Regions from separate parts of the Sphingobium sp. BHU LFT2 genome, predicted to be linked through region 1. Evidence: riboswitches for the same ligand, from Rfam matches in the RefSeq annotation. Region 1 holds a riboswitch; the other holds the start of a gene.
What was found. A riboswitch is a leader RNA that binds a small molecule or an ion and turns the genes downstream of it on or off. The one in region 1 is predicted to bind thiamine pyrophosphate.
Positions count from the first base shown of each region.

Region 2: linked by a shared signal. The riboswitch ahead of thiC (phosphomethylpyrimidine synthase ThiC) and the one ahead of JQK15_RS02140 (TonB-dependent receptor) in region 1 are both predicted to bind thiamine pyrophosphate.

Region 1 covers NZ_JAFCGW010000001.1:429,688-437,521, reverse strand. The annotation lists gene JQK15_RS02175 (LPS-assembly protein LptD) at 1-964, opposite strand, end outside; gene JQK15_RS02170 (leucyl aminopeptidase) at 1,144-2,589, shown strand; gene JQK15_RS02165 (DNA polymerase III subunit chi) at 2,595-3,032, shown strand; gene ndk (nucleoside-diphosphate kinase) at 3,146-3,568, shown strand; gene JQK15_RS02155 (hypothetical protein) at 3,667-4,077, opposite strand; gene JQK15_RS02150 (hypothetical protein) at 4,186-4,824, opposite strand; gene JQK15_RS02145 (glutathione S-transferase family protein) at 4,829-5,503, opposite strand; TPP riboswitch at 5,587-5,696, shown strand; gene JQK15_RS02140 (TonB-dependent receptor) at 5,726-7,834, shown strand, end outside.
Region 2 covers NZ_JAFCGW010000003.1:105,618-113,451, forward strand. The annotation lists gene JQK15_RS07825 (hypothetical protein) at 1-356, opposite strand, end outside; gene JQK15_RS07830 (DUF2442 domain-containing protein) at 353-628, opposite strand; gene JQK15_RS07835 (DUF4160 domain-containing protein) at 612-845, opposite strand; gene thiC (phosphomethylpyrimidine synthase ThiC) at 940-2,835, opposite strand; TPP riboswitch at 2,890-2,999, opposite strand; gene JQK15_RS07845 (hypothetical protein) at 3,108-3,392, shown strand; gene JQK15_RS07850 (prolyl oligopeptidase family serine peptidase) at 3,414-5,510, shown strand; gene JQK15_RS07855 (hypothetical protein) at 5,574-5,966, opposite strand; gene JQK15_RS07860 (transglutaminase family protein) at 6,397-7,834, shown strand, end outside.

The DNA of each region.
Region 1 (7,834 bases):
CGCTGGCGTCGATCGCGCCGCGAATATCCTTTTGCGAATCGGTCGGCGTGATGCCGCTCGACCGGCTGCCATAGGTGGCATAGCCGGTGATCTGATAGGCACCGCGATCGTAGAGGTGGCGGAAATTGCCTTCGATCATCGGCAGCGAATCGCTGTAGACGTGCGGCGTGACGGTCAGGTCGCGATTGGGCGCGAGCTTGAGATAATAGGGGACCGCGACCTCGAAGCCATTGACCCGGTCATAACGGATATTGGGGACCAGAAGGCCGCTGCCGCCATCGTCGCCGACCGGATGCGACAGGCCCGGCACCGGGATCAGCGGCAGGCCGAACAACTCGACATTGGCGCGGGTATAGGAGACGCGCTGCTTGGTCGGGTCATAGACGACCTTGACCGCGTTGATCTGCCAGGTCGGTTCCTTGGGGCAGCCGTCGCTGCCCTCCACCGGACAGCCGGTGTAGGCGGCGTGGTGCAGCGTATAGACGCCATTGACCCGCTCGCCCTTGGTCGCGGCCATGCGGCCACCCTTCTGGAGGACCAGCAGGATATTGTCGACCGCGCCATCCTTGAGCGTATCGGTGACATCGAAGCGATCGCCATAGGCGACATTGCCGTCCGGATCGATCACCGAGACGGCGCCCTGTGCCTCCACCTTGCCGGTGTTGCGGTCCCACACGATCTTGTCGGCGCGCAGTCGGTTGCCGTCGCGCAGCAACTGGACATTGCCGGTGGCGGTCACGATTTGGCTGTTGGTGTCATATTCCAACGTATCGGCGGCGAAGCCGATTTCCTGGTCATTGTCGGGCACCGGCGCGTCGGGCGCGCTGATCGGCGTCTGGGGCTCGTTCAGCTTGGGCTCGGGCGCCTGTTGCGCATGGGCCAGCGGCGCCGCGAGCAGGCAGGACGAGGCAGCGCCGGCAAGCAGCGCCTGTTTGAACGACAGGGGAAACACGGAAATCTGCAAGCGTAGGGGCCTCTTTGTGGGCACTTCTGGTCCCTGCCTATCGCACTGCTTGGCCCGCGCCGCAATCGCTGCTCGCATTCGGGACGGCGGAAATCCGCCGAATGGCTTTGCAGAGCGGCAAAGCCGCACTATCTGGCTGAAACAAGAACGACACGGCATTCCAGAGAAAAGGCCCCCAGATGGACATCCAATTCAGCCCCACGCGCCCCCAGGTCGACACGTTGGTCCTTGCCGTGGCGAAGGGGACTGTCGACAGCCTGCCGCTTACCGCATCGGCCACGCTGGTCGCCGGCGCCGCCGCCGCGCGCTTCGCCGGTGAGGCGGGCGGCAGCGTCGAGAGCTTCGTCGAGGAAGGCGGCGCGGTGCTGCGCGTCCTGCTGCTGGGCATCGGCAATGGCAGTGCGGCCGACCTGGAGCGGGCCGGCGGCGCGCTGACCGCCAAGCTGTCGACCAGCGGCGCGACCCACGCAGCGGTCGAATTCCTGGCCGGCGTCAGTGGCGAGGATGCCGCCCGGCTGGGCCTGGGCGCGCTGCTGCGCAGCTGGCGGATCGATACCTATCGCACGCGTCAGCCCGAAAAGGCCAAGCCGACGCTGGCGACCGTGACGATCGTCGCAAACGGCGCCGAGGCCGAATGGGCCAAGCTGTCGGCGGTTGCCGCCGGCGTTGCCTTCACCCGCGAACTGGTGTCGGAACCGGCCAATATCCTCTATCCCGAAAGCTTCGTCGCGCGCTGCCAGCATCTGGCCGAGCTGGGCGTCAAGATCACCGTGCTGGACCGTGCGGCGATGACCGAGCTGGGCATGGGCGCGCTGCTGGGCGTGGCGCAGGGGTCGGCGCGCGAGGCGCGGCTGCTGGCGATGGAATGGGACGGCACCGATGGCGCCGCCGACAAGCCGGTCGTGTTCATCGGTAAGGGCGTGACCTTCGACACCGGCGGTATCTCGCTCAAGCCTGGCCCCGGCATGGAAGACATGAAGTGGGACATGGGCGGCGCCGGCGCCGTCGCTGGCGCCATGAAGGCGCTGGCCGGTCGCAAGGCCAAGGCGCGTGTCGTCGGCATCTGTGGCCTGGTCGAGAATATGCCCGACGCCAATGCCCAGCGCCCCGGCGACATCGTGACGTCGATGTCGGGCCAGACCATCGAGGTGCTGAACACCGACGCCGAAGGCCGTCTGGTGCTGTGCGACGCGGTGACTTGGGCGCAGAAGACCTATGAACCCGAAGTGGTGATCGACCTTGCCACCCTGACCGGCGCGATGATGATCGCGCTCGGCAGCGAGCATGGCGGTCTCTTCGCCAACGACGATGCGCTGGCCGACGACCTGCTGGCGGCGGGCAAGATCAGCGGCGAGAAGCTGTGGCGCTTCCCGCTGTCGGAGGCCTATGACAAGCTGATCGACAGCCCGATCGCCGACATGAAGAATATCGGTCCGCGCTTCGCCGGCTCGATCACCGCTGCCCAGTTCATCAAGCGCTTCGTCAACGAAGGCGTGAAGTGGGCGCATCTCGACATTGCCGGCATGGTCTGGTCGGACAAGCCCGGCGCCACCGCCGACAAGGGCGCGACCGGCTATGGCGTGCGCCTGATCGACCAGCTGGTGGCCGACAAGTTCGAGCGCTGAAGCCGGTGCAGGTCGACTTCTACCAGCTGAGCCGCGATCCCGTGGAAGGGGTGCTGCCCGCGATCGCGGCACGCATCCTGGACATGGGCGCGCGGCTGCTGGTGGTGGCCGACGAGCCGGAACGGCTGGCCCGCATATCGGCGGGGCTATGGGCGGGGCCACCCGAAAGCTTCCTGGCCAATGGCCTGGCAGGCGACGGGGTGGACGCCGCCCAGCCGGTGCTGCTGGCGCAGAGTTGCGACGCTGCCAATGGCGCGAAGCATATCGCGCTGGCGGACGGGGTGTGGCGCGAGGAGGCGCTGGGCTTCGAGCGGGCCTTCTATTTTTTCGACGCGGACACGATCGACGGGGCGCGGGCCAGCTGGCGGGCGCTCAGCAAGCGCGAGGGCGTGACCCCGCGCTTCTGGCGGCAGGAAGGCCGCAAATGGGTGCAGGGGCCGTGAACGCCCGGAAATAGGGACTTCTACCAAGCCCTCTCGCGCCCCTCTTGCGAAGTGATCCGGCCCAGTCTAAAGGGCGCGCAACTTTATTCCAACAATCCGGAGTTATGAGGGCCATGGCCGTCACGCGCACTTTTTCGATCATCAAGCCCGACGCGACCCGTCGCAACCTGACCGGCGCCGTCACCAAGATGCTGGAAGAAGCCGGCCTGCGCGTCGTCGCTTCCAAGCGCATCCGCATGAGCCGCGAACAGGCCGAAGGCTTCTACGCCGTTCACAAGGAACGCCCCTTCTTTGCTGACCTGGTCGCCTTCATGATCTCGGGCCCGGTCGTCGTCCAGGTTCTGGAAGGCGAAAACGCCGTGACCCGCAACCGCGACATCATGGGCGCCACCAACCCGGCCAATGCCGACGCCGGCACCATCCGCAAGGAACTGGCCGAATCGATCGAAGCCAATTCGGTCCATGGTTCGGACAGCGAAGAAAATGCCGCGATCGAGATCGCCTATTTCTTCAAGCCCGAAGAAATCGTCGGCTAAACCCGACACCCGTCCCCGGACGAGCAAAAGGCCCGGCGCTCCCGCAAGGAGCGACCGGGTTTTTTGTGGTTGGGATGACGGATTTGGGTGGGGTCGGCTTACGCGAAATCAGATGGGCGATAAGGACGCTTGCGCCCTATGAGGGCCGCATTTGTATGCGGCAACCGAAGTTCAAATCGCTTCAACTCGCGAGCGGCATCAACGTCTCCAAGCTTAGCAGCACGCGCCAGCCAATGCCGATATCCGCGGAGATCACGTCCATTGAATGCGTTCATAGCAAGATGCTGCGCGGCGGTCAGGTGACCACGACGAAATGCTCGATAGGCAAGGCCTGCTTGGCTAAATGGATTGGCAAGGCTACCGGGCTTGTCGAATGTGCTGCCAAGTTCCGTCATCGCTAATGGATCGCGTTGAAAGGAAAGGTGCCAGATTATAGGCATAGCATAGCCAGTTTTGTGATTGTCGCGGATACCCCAGTATCGATCCCAGAGACGATCATTTTTGCTCATAGCTCATCAATGCCATTCACACCGAACGTCCGCAATCGGGAACAACTCCCGAGATTTGGACGGCAAAAACTGGTCGCTTGCGGCCTGCCTGAACGTGGCCGGGCGGCCCTAGCCTTTTGTCTGGCGCGCCCAGCGGGCGTCGATCTGGGCCTGGGCGTCGGCGCCCTGGGCGTGGCTGACCAGGGACAGGCCGCGCAGGGTCAGCTTATGGCCGGACAGCCATTTGCCGGCGATGCCATAGCCGATGTCGTAGACGGCGGAATCGCTGTGGGTGTCGCCATTGACGACGAACTGGGTGACGATGGTCACCGGCAGTTTCTCGTCGCCGATGCTGTCGTCGGGCAGCTTGGCGGCATTGCGCGCCTTTTTCAGCGCATCCTCGAACCAGCCGGCCTCGATCCGCGGTTCGCCGGTGGTGTCGACCGGGGCGATGCCGAGCGCCTTGGGGAAATGGATGGTTTGGCTCTGCACCAGCTGATCGGGATCGGCGGGCTTGAGCGTCAGCCGGCTGTCGCCATCGGCTGCGGCGTTCAGCACCAGCCGGGCGGCACGGGCGGAGGCCTTGCTGCTTTCGGCGGCCTTGCTGGCGCGCTCGTCCTTCTTGTCGGCCCAGTTGAGATAGAGGGTGAGGGCGGAGATCAGCACCGCCGCCACCGCCAGCAATTCGCCCAGCGTGATCCAGCGACGGCGGATGCGAGCGGCTTCCTCCTTGCGGGTTTCCTGCTTGGCCTCGGGGCTGTCGCTCATCGGATCAGGCCGTCTGTGGCGGGACTTCGAACTTGTCGATCACCCATTCCTCGGCCTGCGCCTCGCCGATCCATTCCTGCATCCAGGGATGGGCGATGATCGCGCGCATATAGGCTTCGGCAAAGCGGGCGACCGGCAGCTGATAGGTGATGAAGCGGGTAACGACCGGCGCGAACATCAGGTCGACGGCGCCGAACTCGCCAAACAGGAAGTCACCCTCGCCACCATAGCGGGCGCGGGCCTGGGCCCAGAGCTGCATGATACGGCTGATGTCGTGGGCGACGGCCTCCGACGGCGGGACCGGATCATAGATCTGGCGGATGTTCATGCTGTGCTCGCGGCGGAGCGCGGCGAAGCTGCTGTGCATTTCGGCCGCCATCGAGCGGGCCATGGCGCGGGCACCCGGATCGGTCGGCCAGAACTGGTCGCCCCCGGCCTTTTCATTGAGATATTCGACGATGGCCAGGCTGTCCCACACGACGATGTCGTCGCCATCCCACAGGATCGGCACCTTGCCGGAGGAGGGGGCGAACTCATCGCCCTCGCGACGCTTTTCCCATTCCTCGTCATAGAGGGGGACCACCACTTCCTCGAACGGAAGGCCGGAGAGCTTGCACGCCAGCCAGCCGCGCAGCGACCAACTCGAATAGGCCTTGTTGCCAATGAACAGCTTCATCATGGCCATGTCTTAGCCGGGCGGGCTTCGATAAGTCGAGAGCCGATAGAGAGGGCTTTCCACTTCGCGTCGAAACGCCTAAGGGGCGGCCATCCCCGGGGGGCCGCTCATGCGCGGCTGAGAGGTGGTCAGCAGACCACGACCCGCTGAACCTGATCCGGCTGATACCGGCGTAGGGAGGGCAAGGCGGCAGGTCCGTCGTCCCTCCTGTGGAGTGGACGTGAAATGAAGACTGCCCGATTGCCCCATGTTGGAAGCGCCTGTCTGACGCTGGCCCTGTTGATGATTGCGTCGCCTGTAATGGCGGAGGATGAGCTGGACCAGTCGACCAATATCCAGGTCGTCGGCCATCCCGACCCCGAAGGCCTGTTGCCCGACCAGAGCGCGCCCAAGGCGGTCAGCGCGATCTCCACCGACTTCATCATCAAGCAGGCGCCGACGCTCAACGCGTTCCAGCTGGTCAATCTGCTGCCCGGCGCCAATGTCTCGTCCAGCGACCCCTATGGCCTGTCGGCGTCCTCCAGCCTGACGCTGCGCGGCCTGGGCCAGGACCAGATCGGCGTGCTGATGGAAGGCGCGCCGCAGAACGACATCGGCTATTATTATGCCTATCCCTCGCAATTTGCCGATGCGGAGAATGTGCGGCAGGTGATGCTGGCGCAGGGCGCGGCAGACATTGACTCGCCGGTGGTCGCGGCCGCCGGTGGCCTGTTGTCGCTGACGCTGGATGATCCCAGGGCGGAGGCGGGCGGCCTCGTCAACCTGTCGGTCGGTTCCTATGACGAGCGGCGCATCTTTGCGCGGATCGACACGGGACGGATCGGGTCGACCGGGCTGAAGGGCTTCATTTCCTATTCCAACAACCGCGCCGACAACTGGCGCGGGGCGGGCCATGACCAGCGCCAGCATATCGATGCGAAGCTGCTGAACGAATGGGGCGATGGCAATCGGGCGAGCATCGCCTTTTCCTTCAACGACGCCAAGACATCGACCTATCCCAGCCCGAGCAAGGCGGATTGGGAAGCCTCTGGCCGGGGCTATAATTTCGACGAGACCTATAGCGAGGGGAATACCAACTACTGGCGCCTCTATCGCGCGCCGTTCCGCAATTTCTATGTCGCGGCGCCCGTCCACCTGAAGCTGAGTGACACGCTGAGCTTCGACAGCAGCGCCTATCTGCAGATGGGCCATGGCAATTCGCCCTATGGCACGCAGCTGACCACCACCGGCAACTATCTGGGCACCGAGGAGCTGACCCAGCCGATCGACCTGCCCGGCGCGGTCGATGGCGTCGCCACGGTGATGGGCAACTGGACCGGCAAGCAGTTCCGCGTCGGCGACGTCAGCAAGCTGACGCTGCAGGCCGGCGCGCATCGGATCGTGGCTGGCCTGTGGTTCGACTATGGCACCGACCGGGTGACGCAATCCTATACGTCGATCGATGCCGATGGCCGGCCGGTCGACCAGTGGGGCTATCAGGACAAGGCGATCCGCACCGTCGACGGGCGCCTGCTGGCCTATGAAAATCAGCGCACGGAGACGGTCACCAAGGGCTTCTTCCTGTCCGACAGCATTGCGGTGACGCCTAAGCTGGGCATCGACATCGGCTTCAAGGGCGTCAACCTGCTGCGCAACGGCCGCAACTATTTGCCCGGTCCGCAATCGACGGTGCGGATCGACAGCTTCGCCGCGCTGCCGCGGGCGGCGATCCATTATCAGCTGGACGACCGGCAGCAGCTGTTCGCCAACATCACCACCAATTTCCGCACGCCCAACGAGTTCGCGCTCTACAACAGCTATTATGGCGGCGAACTGGTGAGCCAGGGCACCGACGGCCTGAAGAACGAATATTCGATCTCGCAGGAACTGGGCTATCGCTATATCGGCCCCAGCCTGTCCTTCTCGCTGACCGGTTTCCATTATCATTTCCGCAACCGCCAGGTGGCGACGGTGATCGACAGCGGCGGCGCGCTGGTCAATTCGACCATCAACGCCGGCAGCCAGAGCAGCTATGGCCTGGATGGCGAGATCGACTATCGCCCGGCCAAGGGGATGAGCATCTATGCCTCGGCCGAATATCTGCACACGCGGCTGAACGACGATCTGGCGATCAACGGCAATTATCTGCCGACCAGGGGCAAGCGGGCCGTGTCGGCCCCCAGCTTCCAGTTCGCGCTGGGCAGCACCTATGATGACGGCCGGCTGTTCGGCAGCAGCGCGCTCAAATATGTCGGCCGCCAATATGCGACCTTCATGAATGACGAGAGCATCAAGGGCTATGCCACGCTGGACCTGTCGGTCGGCGTGCATCTGGCCGGGCTGATCGATGCGCAG
Region 2 (7,834 bases), on a different contig from region 1:
AGAGAATCCCGGTGATCATGCACGTCCGCCAAAATTTCAAGGCAATATGGAATCAACTCTGGGATGTCGGACGGGCGCCGAGCCAACTCATCAAGTAGCGGCAAATTTTCCATGCCTTCTATCGTCACGTAAAGGCCACTGAGCCAATATGTCATCGAATATCGGCGTTCAAAGATCGCCGATCGATTCAGGCCGGTTGTGGATTTTGCTCGTTTATCAAGCTTCTGAAATCGCTCGAACATAAAATCGGCCGGATCGAAATAGTGCGAACGCAACCTCATAATCGGATCGGCATCGCGATGCGGCAAGATGGGATGGCCATTCCCTTTCACGCCAGTCGGCATGCCGTTGTTCATGAAGAACGCGACAATCCTGCAAAAGGAGCAGGCGCGCCCCTAAGTAACCCTTCCGTGCTCAAATCCTCATCAATGGCTGGCCAGTGGATACCGTAACCCGCCCCCGCGACTTCCCACAGCGCGCGTTCGGAGGGTGTCGCGCTGGCAAGGCGAGGATACCAAGCGAGGGGAACGGAGATGGTGCGCCCGTCCATCAGGTCGACGATCAGACTGTCGTCGTCACAACGAACATCGGCGACGCGCTCATCGGTGATCCTAGCCGAAATATTCATGCCATGCCTCCAGCAGGCGATCCCGATGGGTCGCCACTAAAGCGAGTATGCCATTGATCTCGGAGCGACGGAAGCCGCTGGTCTTCGCCATGGCTACCGGGTCCAGCCAGACCTTCATGGATGCGCCGCCCCTGTCGACATGAACATGGGGCGGTTCATTGGGTTCGTGGCTGTAGAAATAGAAGCGATAGCCATCGAGGCGCAAGATGGTCGGCATCGGTCACGGTTCCCCATAGGATGCCGAACCATCTATAATGAAGCGGTGAGCGGATCACCCGGTAAAATCGAGAAAGTTACCGGGTGCCAAAGCCTCAATCATGCTCCCTGCCACCGGCGCCCATATAGAGTTCGCTGCCGGTTTCCTTGAAGAGCTTGCTCATCTCTTCCATGCCTTTCAAGGCCGCGGCCTTGCTGGCTTCCGCCACTTCCGCGCCGGTCAGGCCAGCCGCCAGGAAGCCGTCGGCGGGCTGGTTCTTCTTGGCGGCGAAATCCCTCACTTCCTGCGTGATCTTCATCGAGCAGAATTTGGGGCCGCACATGGAGCAGAAATGGGCGCTCTTGGCGCCTTCGGCCGGCAGGGTCTGGTCATGATATTGTTCGGCCGTATCGGGGTCCAGGGACAGGTTGAACTGGTCGCGCCAGCGGAATTCGAAGCGGGCGCGGCTGAGCGCGTCATCGCGGACCTTGGCGGCCGGGTGGCCCTTTGCCAGGTCGGCGGCGTGGGCGGCGAGCTTGTAGGTGACGACGCCGACCTTCACATCGTCGCGGTCGGGCAGGCCCAGATGCTCCTTGGGGGTGACGTAGCAGAGCATCGCCGTGCCATACCAGCCGATCTGTGCCGCGCCGATGCCTGACGTGATATGGTCATAGCCCGGCGCGATGTCAGTGGTGAGCGGCCCCAAGGTGTAGAAGGGCGCTTCGCCGCAGACCTGGAGCTGCTTTTCCATATTCTCCTTGATCTTGTGCATGGGCACATGGCCCGGCCCTTCGATCATCACCTGCACATCCTGCTTCCAGGCGCGGTGGGTCAGTTCGCCCAGCGTGTAGAGTTCGGAGAATTGCGCTTCGTCATTGGCGTCGGCAATCGAGCCGGGGCGCAGGCCGTCGCCGAGCGAATAGGCGATGTCATAGGCCTTCATGATCTCCGTGATCTCGTCGAAATGATCGTAGAGGAAGCTCTCCTTGTGGTGCGCGAGGCACCATTTCGCCATGATCGATCCGCCGCGCGAGACGATGCCGGTGACGCGCCTGGCCGCCATCGGGATATAGGCCAGGCGCACGCCGGCATGGATGGTGAAATAGTCGACGCCCTGTTCGGCCTGTTCGATCAGGGTATCGCGGAAGATATCCCAGGTCAGATCCTCGGCGATGCCGCCGACCTTTTCGAGCGCCTGATAGATGGGGACGGTGCCGATCGGCACGGGCGAGTTGCGGATGATCCATTCGCGCGTGTCGTGGATGTTGCGGCCGGTCGACAGGTCCATCACCGTGTCGGCGCCCCAGCGGATCGACCAGACCAGCTTGTCGACTTCGGAGGCGACGTCGGAGGCGACCGCCGAGTTGCCGATATTGGCGTTGATCTTCACCAGGAAATTGCGGCCGATCGCCATCGGCTCGGATTCCGGGTGGTTGATGTTGGACGGGATGATGGCGCGGCCACGGGCGACTTCATCGCGCACGAATTCCGGCGTCACATAATCGGGGATCGACGCGCCCCAGCTTTCGCCGTCGCGGACATATTCGGCGAGGCGGGCACGGCCCAGATTTTCGCGCTCGGCGACATATTCCATTTCCGGGGTGATGATGCCGCGACGGGCATAATGCATCTGGGAGACGTTGGCGCCGGGCTTGGCGCGCAGGGGGCGCTTCACCACGTTCGGGAAGGGCTGGACGCCGCCGCTGCGGTCCGGCCCTTTCAGGCCATTATCCTCCGGCTTGATCTCGCGTGCGTCATATTCCTCGACATCGCCGCGCTCGCGGATCCAGTCGCGGCGCAGTTGCTGGAGGCCCGCCATGATATCGATATGCGCGTCCGGATCGGTATAGGGGCCGGAGGTATCATAGACGCGGACCGGCGGCTCGCCGCTGCCCGGTTCCAGATGAATTTCGCGCATGGCGACCTTGCGCGGGCCGACCTGGATCTTCTTCGAGCCGCGAATGGGCCCGGTGGTAACGCGCATTTCGGTGCGGGCGGGGACGTCTGCCATAACTTCTCTCTCCTTCAGGCGGAAAGAGAGTGCGGGCGGTGTCACGGGACGAGTGGCACGACGCGCTTCCCTCCCTACGCCAGTGTCAACTGGATCAGGTTCAGCGGGTCGCGGCCACAAAGCCGCCTCTCAACCGTCTGCGGACGGTCCCCCGGGGATATGGGCATTGGATAGCGCAAGCGCGGCGGCAGGGGAAGCCCTTCGCGAGCCGATCGCCTTGCGCCGGGGCGATGGAGACCATAATTGGAAGAAGATCCAGCAAGAGGCCGATCGTGCAGAACAGCGCCCCACCCCATCCCGATTCCGAGAAGGCCCGGCGCAAAGCGTTGCGGCACGAGATGCGGATGGTGGCGGTGCGGCCGCGGCGCTGGGGGCTGTGGCTGCTGACGCTCGGCGCGCTGCTGCTGATCCTGCCGTCGGCCTTTGGCGTTCACAGCCTGATGGGCTGGTCGCCGATGCTGCTGGGGCTGGTCGCCTGTGCCGCGTCGCTGCCCTTGCTGGTGGCGGGCGCGGTGTTGCGACGGCGTTACCTGCGGGGACAGCTCGCGCGGGATTGAGGACAACAAAGGGGGGGCGCAATGAAGAGGTTTTTGACGATGGTTTCTGCTGCCTTGCTGACCGGCGCTGGCGCGCCCGCCCCCGCTCCGGCGGACGATCCGTTCGTCTGGCTGGAGGACTGGACCGGGCCGCGCGCGATGCAGTGGGTGGAGACGGAGAACAAGGCGACCGTCGCCACGCTGCAGGGCGATCCGCGCTATGCCGACTATTACAGGCAAGCGCTGGCGATCGCATCGGCCAAGGACCGGATCGCGATGCCGATGCTGATCCATGGCCGCATCTATAATTTCTGGCGCGATGCCGACCATCCGCAGGGCGTGTGGCGCTATACGTCCGAGGCCGATTATGCGGCGGCGTCGCCGAGCTGGACGACCGTGCTGGACCTGGATGCGCTGTCCAAGGCGGAAGGGAAGAAGTGGGTGTGGAAGGGCGCGACCATCCTCGACCCCGAGGAGCGGATCGCACTGCTGGCGCTGTCGGACGGCGGCGAGGATGCGGTGCGGCTGCGCGAGTTCGACCTGGTCGATGGCCGTTTCGTGCCGGGCGGGTTCGATATTCCCAACGCCAAGCAGAATGCCGAATGGCTGGACAAGGATAGGCTGCTGCTGGCGCGCGACTGGGGGGAAGGCACGATGACCAAGTCGGGCTATCCCTTCGTCATCAAGACGCTGAAGCGCGGGCAGAAGCTGGAAGACGCGCAGGAAGTGTTTCGTGGCGCGGCGAGCGACCAGCTCATGTCGATGCCGATCCTGCTGAGCGACGCACAGGGCAACAGGGCCGCCTTCCTGTTTCGCGGCGTCACCTTCTTCGGCAACGAGACCTGGCTGCTGACGCCGCAGGGGACGAAGCGACTGGCGCTGCCGGCCAAGAGCCAGTTGCAGGGCATGGTCGACGGGCAGGTACTGATCCAGACCAGCGAAGCCTGGACCAGCGGCGGCGTGACCGTGCCGGCGGGCGCGCTGGCAAGTGTGGCGGCGAAAGCCTTGCAGGATGGCGGGGTACTGACGCCCGAGATATTGTTCGCACCGACGCCGCGCCAGTCGATCGACGGGGTGGTGGCGACTAAGAACCGGGTCGTGCTGAGCCTCAACGACAATGTGCGCGGGCGGGTGCGGGTCTATGCGCGCGGGGCCAAGGGCTGGAGCGCGCAGCCGGTCGACCTGCCCGACAATGCGACGATCAGCGCGGTCGCCGCATCCGACAAGAGCGACCAGGCCTATCTGGCGGTGGCCGGCTTCCTGGCGCCGACGACATTATGGGCGATGGACGCGGCTGATCCGAAACCGGTGCAGGTAAAGGCGATGCCGGCGCGCTTCGATGCGGCAGGTCTTGTCGTCGAACAGTTCGAGGCGGTGTCGAGCGACGGGACCAAGATTCCCTATTTCATCGTCCACAAGAAGGGGATGACGCCCGACGGCAGTACGCCGACGATCATGACTGCCTATGGCGGCTTCGAGGTGCCGATGACGCCCAGCTATGCCGCGATCACCGGCAAGCTGTGGCTGGAGCGGGGCAACAGCTTCGTGCTGGCCAATATCAGGGGCGGCGGCGAGTTCGGCCCGGCCTGGCATGAGGCGGGCCTCAAGACCAAGCGCCAGATCATCTATGATGATTTCGCGGCGGTGGCGCAGGATATCTTTGCACGCAAACTGTCGAGCCCGCAGAAATTCGGCATCTATGGCGGGTCCAATGGCGGGCTGCTGATGGGGGTGGCGTTCAACCAACATCCTGACCTCTGGAACGGGGTGGTGATCCAGGTGCCGCTGCTCGACATGATCCGATACGAGCAGATCGCGGCCGGCGCGTCCTGGGTCGACGAATATGGCAGCGTGTCGGTGCCGGAGGAGAAGGCGTTCCTCGAGAAAATCTCGCCCTATGCCAATATCCGCAAGGGGGCGACCTATCCCACGCCCTATATCTGGACCACGACCAAGGACGACCGGGTCGGGCCGCAGCATGCGCGCAAGTTCGCCGCGCGGCTGAAGGAGTTTGGCCTGCCCTATCTCTTCTACGAGGATACCGCCGGCGGCCATTCGGGCGACGCCGATATCGAACAGGGCGCGCGGTTGCAGGCGATGCAGATGGTCTATTTCAGCCAAAGGCTGGAGGGGAAATAGGGGTTCGGCCGCGTAGACAAATTCAGCACGCGCCGAATGGCCGGGATGGGTGGGTTGCGACCGTCAGCTTTCTGATTGTTGCGAGGCCTCGTAGGCGGCAAATGGACCAAGCACCGCTCTGTGTTCGGCCATTCGAGCATAAAACTCAGTCTGGCTGGGCAGCTCATGTGCAAGACCAGCCCAATTGTCTGCAACCAGATTTGCGAAATCCGATGCTTTCATATGATCCACTTTTGTTGGACTTTCTGGTACTGAATAACCCATAGCTTCAATGGCTTGAATAGCTGACCAAGCGGCAAGATTCGGGTTTTCCGCTCGACAAATCACGCTAACAAATGCTCCGATGAAGCGATCGGGGAGCGCTTCTGCACCGGCTTTCACGTGAAGCGGCACTATCCATACATCCAAATCCGCAAGCGGATGTGGAGTATTTTTCTTCCGGCGAAATAGACCCATCTGACTTTCTATATGGGAACAAGCGAGCGTCCGATAGTGGTCGCTTTCAGACCATCCTCCCCTGCCAGGGGAGGTGGATGGCCGAAGGCCAGACGGAGGGGTGTCACTCTCTCGATAGGGAGATACCCCTCCACCACTTCGTGGTTCCCCTCCCCTTCCAGGGGAGGAATTTGCAGCCGCTTATGGTCGCTTCCTGCCAATCACGACCTGCGTCATTCTGACGGAAGTCAGGATCCATTCTGCGTTCCGCCAGAAAGGAAGCGCCGAATGGATCCCGGATCAAGCATGCCCTGAGCCTGTCGAAGGGGCCGGGATGACGTCGGTTCAATGAGGGGATGGCCGGGGCTGACGCGAACGGAAATTGCGAGAATCTTTGGCGAAGCGACAGTTTCGCATTGCATTGCAGCAAAGCGTGGTTTCTGATCGCATCATGCTCAAGGCCGCGCTGCACCACCTGACCGCCTATCGCTATAGCCGCCCGATCCGTCTGGGTCCGCAAGTGATAAGATTGCGGCCCGCGCCGCATAGTCGCACCAGGATTCCCAATTATGCGCTGAAGATCGAGCCGGCGAACCATTTCCTCAACTGGCAGCAGGACCCGCACGGCAACTGGCTGGCGCGGATCGTCTTTCCCGATCCGGTCGATCATTTCAGTATCGAAGTCGACCTGCTGGCCGATCTGGATATCATCAACCCGTTCGACTTCTTCGTCGAACCCTATGCCGAAAATTACCCCTTCAGCTATGACGAGCAGCTGGAGACCGATCTGGCGGCCTATTATGACGTCGAGGCGCAGGGACCGCTGTTCGAGGAACTGGTCGCGCAGCATGCCGCGTTCGAGGGGCGGACGATCGACTTCCTGGTCGATGTGAACAGCAAGCTGCAGCAGCGCATCGGCTATGTCATTCGCATGGAAACCGGGGTGCAGTCGCCCGAGGAGACGCTGGACATCGGCACCGGATCGTGCCGCGATTCCGCCTGGCTGCTGGTGCAGTTGCTGCGTCGGCTGGGCTTTGCCGCGCGTTTCGTGTCGGGCTATTCGATCCAACTGGTTGCGGACGTCGAGCCGATCGAAGGGCCCAAGGGCGTCACCCAGGATGTGGTCGACCTGCATGCCTGGGCCGAAGCCTATGTGCCCGGCGCCGGCTGGATCGCGCTTGATGCGACCAGCGGCATGTTTGCGGGCGAAGGGCATATCCCGCTCTGCGCCACGCCCCATTATCGGTCCGCCGCCCCGATCAGCGGCATGGCCGAGCCGGCCGAGGTCGATTTCAATTTCGCGATGAATGTCAGCCGCATTGCCGAGGCGGTGCGGATCACCAAGCCCTTTACCGAGGGGCGCTGGGCGTCGCTGATGGCGCTGGGCGAGCAGGTGGACGCGGACCTGATCGCGCAGGATGTGCGGCTGACCACCGGCGGCGAGCCGACCTTCGTCGCGGTCGACGATCCACAGGCGGGCGAATGGAATGGCGATGCGGTCGGGCCGACCAAGGCAGGCTATGCCGACCGGCTGATCCGGCGGCTGCGCGATCGGTTCGCGCCCGGCGCGCTGCTGCACCATGGCCAGGGCAAATGGTATCCGGGCGAAAGCCTGCCGCGCTGGGGCTATTCGATCTACTGGCGGGCGGATGGCGTGCCGATCTGGCGCGATGCCGGGCTGATCGCGGGCGAACCGGAGGCGGGCGATACGACCATTACCGCCGAGGATGCCGGCCGCTTCCTCACCGCCATGGCGGAAGGGCTGGGGGTCGAGACCGATTTCGTCCAGCCGGTGTTCGAAGATGCGCTGGCCTGGTCGGTGAAGGAGGCGGAACTGCCCGCCAATACCGAGCCGGGCGACCCCAAGTTCGACAATCCCGAGGAACGCA